DNA from 2 places in the Arthrobacter sp. JUb119 genome. Region 1 is predicted to be linked to the other one. Evidence: predicted binding sites of a transcription regulator. Region 1 holds the regulator's gene; the other holds the start of a gene.
The links. The regulator LexA, encoded in region 1, represses DNA repair genes until DNA is damaged. The targets are predictions, from matches to a motif close to TCGAACANNTGTTCGA.
Positions count from the first base shown of each region.

Region 2: M2368_RS13525 (4-hydroxyphenylacetate 3-hydroxylase N-terminal domain-containing protein) is a predicted target of LexA. The motif match lies at 1,108-1,123, and genes of this name have one in related genera.

Region 1 covers NZ_JANUFE010000002.1:590,261-592,461, reverse strand. Annotated here, with positions in the region: gene M2368_RS08790 (histidinol-phosphate transaminase) at 1-149, opposite strand, end outside; gene M2368_RS08785 (LysM peptidoglycan-binding domain-containing protein) at 231-584, opposite strand; gene lexA (transcriptional repressor LexA) at 843-1,562, shown strand; gene M2368_RS08775 (glycoside hydrolase family 76 protein) at 1,619-2,201, opposite strand, start outside.
Region 2 covers NZ_JANUFE010000005.1:66,637-68,837, reverse strand. Annotated here, with positions in the region: gene M2368_RS13530 (MFS transporter) at 1-913, opposite strand, end outside; gene M2368_RS13525 (4-hydroxyphenylacetate 3-hydroxylase N-terminal domain-containing protein) at 1,161-2,201, shown strand, end outside.

The DNA.
Region 1 (2,201 bases):
GCATCGACGACTGTCGGTGGCAACGGATGGGTGTTCTCGTTGACGTTCAGCTGGATGGGCACGTCAATTTGTGGTGCGCCATAAGGGGATAGCCCGCGGAGATTCTCACGCAAGGGCAGCTGACTCAAAAGTTCACTGCGGTCATTCACGCATCAAGTCTACGTGCGCAGCGCGCCTGCCGGTGAATCCGCTACGGCCACAGGTAACAAACTCGAAGCAGGCTGGGGAAGCTAGCCGGCAAGGACCGGAATCGACAAGGTTTCGCCAACCTGGATTTCGCTGCCGGTCAGGGCATTGAGTTCGGCGATGTGGCCCACTGCCGAGGTCACGTCGTAACCGGTGGCGTAATCCCGGGCCAGGCTCCACAGCGTATCCCCTGGAATAACGGTGACATCAACGGTTCCGACTCCAACAGGAGTATCGGCTGCGGCATGCGCGTCAGAGGCAAACATGGAGATGAAGAAAGCTGCGGCGATGGTGAGTGCGAAAATGGGCATACCCACAAGCACGGCCCATCCGCGACGGTTGATGCGGATCTTCAGTGGTGCCTGGGTCTGATTTGAGTCAAGTGCGACGGTTGCCATGACTTTGTCTCCTCAAGAAATTCAAGTGATGCGAATTTGTATTCGAAAGCGTAGATTCGAAAACTTGTTCGAACCTCGTATATCTGTTCTAACAGAGGTTTGCGGAACTTGTCCAGAAGTTTTCGAACAAATCTTTGAAAGAAGCTCGCTTATCTACTAAGATTTCGAAGTAGACGAGCAATGAAAACATCTCACCATCTAGCGCCGACAGTTTGGACTTACGAACTTTCGAATGATTGCTAGGGAAGGCAAAATCTCATGTCAGCTTCACAACGCACTCCCCGATCGAATGCACGTTCGCTGACGATTCGCCAAAAGAAGATCCTGGAGACGATCCAGCGGTCAATCGGCAAGAACGGTTATCCACCATCGATGCGTGAGATTGGTGACGCAGTAGGGCTCAAGAGCCTTTCGAGCGTCACCCACCAGCTGAGCCAGCTGGAAAAGCTCGGCTATATCCGTCGAGATCCACGCCGTCCGCGCGCAATGGAAATCCTGCTGCCTCTGCAGCTGGCCGAAGACGCCGAGAAGGCCGAAGTTTCGAAGCCGGTCGAGCCAGATGCCAGCGAAGACGCCAAGATCATTGAATTGAGCACTTCCGCTGACACCACCATGGTTCCCCTGGTTGGCCGTATCGCTGCCGGCGGTCCGATCCTTGCCGAACAGTCCGTCGAAGATGTTTTCTCGTTGCCTCGTCAGCTCGTAGGCCACGGCGAACTGTTCATGCTCAAGGTTTCCGGCGATTCAATGGTTGACGCTGCGATTTGCGATGGCGACTGGGTAGTTGTCCGCCGCCAGCAGACGGCGGACAACGGCGACATCGTAGCTGCCCTGCTCGATGAAGAAGCCACGGTAAAGACTTTCCGGCAGCGTGACGGGCATACCTGGCTGCTTCCGCAGAACTCGCGCTACGAACCAATTTTGGGTGATGCCGCAACGATCATGGGACGCGTCGTCTCGGTGATGCGCTCGCTCTAGAATACGTACGGTCATTGCGCTGGTGCTTGGCACCAGCGCAATTCTCGTTTAACCCGCTATTGGCCGGCGTTCAACTCGAATTGAGCGGCCGCCGAGAAGATCATCCAGCGTTGGATTGCCGCCGAAAGCCGGCGTGGTTCCTGGTCAGCCAGATGGCGCGCCGTTGCCATGACCAGCCTCCTGGCCTGCTCCCGGCTCCGGGCTTCTATGCGGACATCATTACCGGCGAGGGCCAGATATCGGCAGAGTATCCCCGCGAACAGGTTGCCGTCTCCCCCGCTGTTGAACGAGAGGACCCCGGCAGCAGTTGACAGCGATTTCGTGGTGGCATCGATCAGTACTTTAGCGTGAGCCAGATCAGCAGGCTCGCCAAGCTCAAGCAATGCCCCGAGCACCAGGCCCTGGTTATAGGTGTAGACCGCTGGTTCCACGGCGTGTCCCTGCGTGGTCAACCGAAGTCCGTCCAGATACAGTCCTCGCTCCACGCTGAACAGATTCTTTTCCAGCCACTGGAGAAGCTCTCGCGCGGTCTCTTTCTCCCCGGTACGGGCAAAGAACAGTGCCGCCGGCGCGTTGGCTGGCGTGTTCTTGAAATCCCGCTTTCTGGACCAGTACAGGCCGCCGTCCAGCACCCCATCC
Region 2 (2,201 bases), on a different contig from region 1:
CGATGGTGACCATTGCCGCGTAGCCCTTGGTGTTCAGCACAAAGGAGCGGTCCACGCCCTGGGCCGCGGCTTCGGAAACGCCCCACGAAGTCAGCACGCCCTGGCAGGTGTAGAAGCCAAGGGAAGCGATCAGGGTGATGATCACGGTGCGCGAATGGTTCTTCAGCACCAGCGAGATAGGAGTCTTGCGCTCCTGCTTGCGCTCGGAGGCCTTGGCATCCAGCTCCTGGAAGACCGGAGTTTCTGCGACCTTCAGGCGGATCACCATGCCGATGATGATCAGGACTGCCGAGAAGATGAACGGAATGCGCCAGCCCCATTCCAAGAACGCATCACCGGTGGAGAAGGAGATGAAGGAAACCAGGAAGGTGGCCAGCAGGCCACCGGCCGGTGCGCCGGCGTTAGCGAAGGATGCTGCGAAACCGCGCTTGGAAGCGGGTGCATGTTCCAGGGCCATCAGGGTGGCGCCGCCCCATTCGCCGCCAACTGCGACTCCCTGGACCACGCGGAGCAAGACCAGGATGACCGGGGCAGCTGCGCCAATGGTTGCGGTAGTCGGCAATAGGCCAATGGCAACGGTGGCTACGCCCATCATCATCATGGAAAGCACCAGCATCTTCTTGCGGCCAAGGCGGTCGCCGAAGTGGCCGAAGACGATGCCGCCCAGCGGGCGGGCAATGTACCCGACGGCCAAGGTGCCGAAGGAGGCGAAGAGTGCCAAGCCCGGGCTCAGGTTGCCGAAGAAGACCTTGTCGAAAATCAGCGACGCCGCAGTGGCGTACAAGATGAAGTCGTAGTACTCGATGACGCTGCCCAAGAAGCTGGATCCGAGAATGCGGCGCAAATCCCTGGTGTTGAGGGAGTCGCTTGGCTCCATTGCCGGCACTGGCTGGTTCTGTTGCGAGTCGGACACGTCGAGAACCCTTCCTGATCGCTGATGTGACTTAAGCCATAGTGGCCCATTTCACTAACCTTGTCCACTTTTTACGCATTTTAAGACAGATAATATTTTCTTCGGCCTTTGAAAACCCTGTAATCCTGCGGGTTTGAAAAAATTCTTCGGTCCAGAGCTTGATCTGGGTCACACAAGTTATATAAACTGATGCACAGAATATATTTTTGAACCCGCTCAGCGGGACGCCCGATAAGGAGCAGCGAAGATGAGTGCACGCACTGGAGAGCAGTACCTGGCAGGGCTCAAGGATTCCCGCGAGGTCTGGCTGGGCGATCAGCGCATTGACGTCACCGAGCACTCGGCATTTGCCGGCTCGATCAACGGCATGGCCGCCTACTTCGACTACCAGCACAAGTACGCCGATGACTGCCTGATGAACGACGAGCAGACTGGCGAACAGCACAACGTCTCCCTGCTGCGTCCCAAGAACGCAGAAGACATCGCCCGCCGCCACCGCGCGTTCGACCGCCTGGCCCGCTACTCCAATGGCATGCTCGGACGCACCCCCGACTACGTCAACGTGGTGCTCGCCGGCCACGCCTCGCGCCCGGACATCTTCGCCAAATCCGGCGACCCGGTCTACTACGAGCGCCTGGAGAACTACTGGCGCCATGTGCAGGAAAACGACCTGGCGCTGACCCACACCATCGTGCATGCGGCCATCGACAAGTCGGTCGGCGAACTGCAGGGCATCAATGAAGAGCTGACCTTGCGCGTGGTGGACCGCACCGCTGAAGGCCTGATCGTGCGCGGCGCGAAGATGCTCGCCACCCTGGGCCCGATCGCCGACGAGCTCTATGTCTACCCGGCGGTGCCCATCCAGAAGGGCTACGAGGAATACGCGCTGTCCTTCGCGATCCCGGTCGCCACCAGCGGCGTGGTCTCGGTCTGCCGCGACCACTACGGCGTGGACCAGCCGGTAGTGGACAAGCCGTTCTCCTCGCGCTTCGACGAGCAGGATGCGGTCATCATCTTCGACGACGTGCTGGTCCCTTGGGATCGCGTGTTCATCGACGGCCAGCTCGATGTCTACAATTCCCTGAACGCCGGCACCGCCACCGGCAACACCCAGCAGCAGACCGCCATCCGCGCCTCGGTGAAGCTGGAGTTCGCCTACGACCTGTGCGTGCAGATGGCCAAGGTCACCGCCACCGACAACAAGCCGGACACCGCATCGATGCTCGGCGAGATCTATTCCTACCTGCGCATCGCCCGCGCCGTGATCCACTCGGCCGAGGTTAACGCG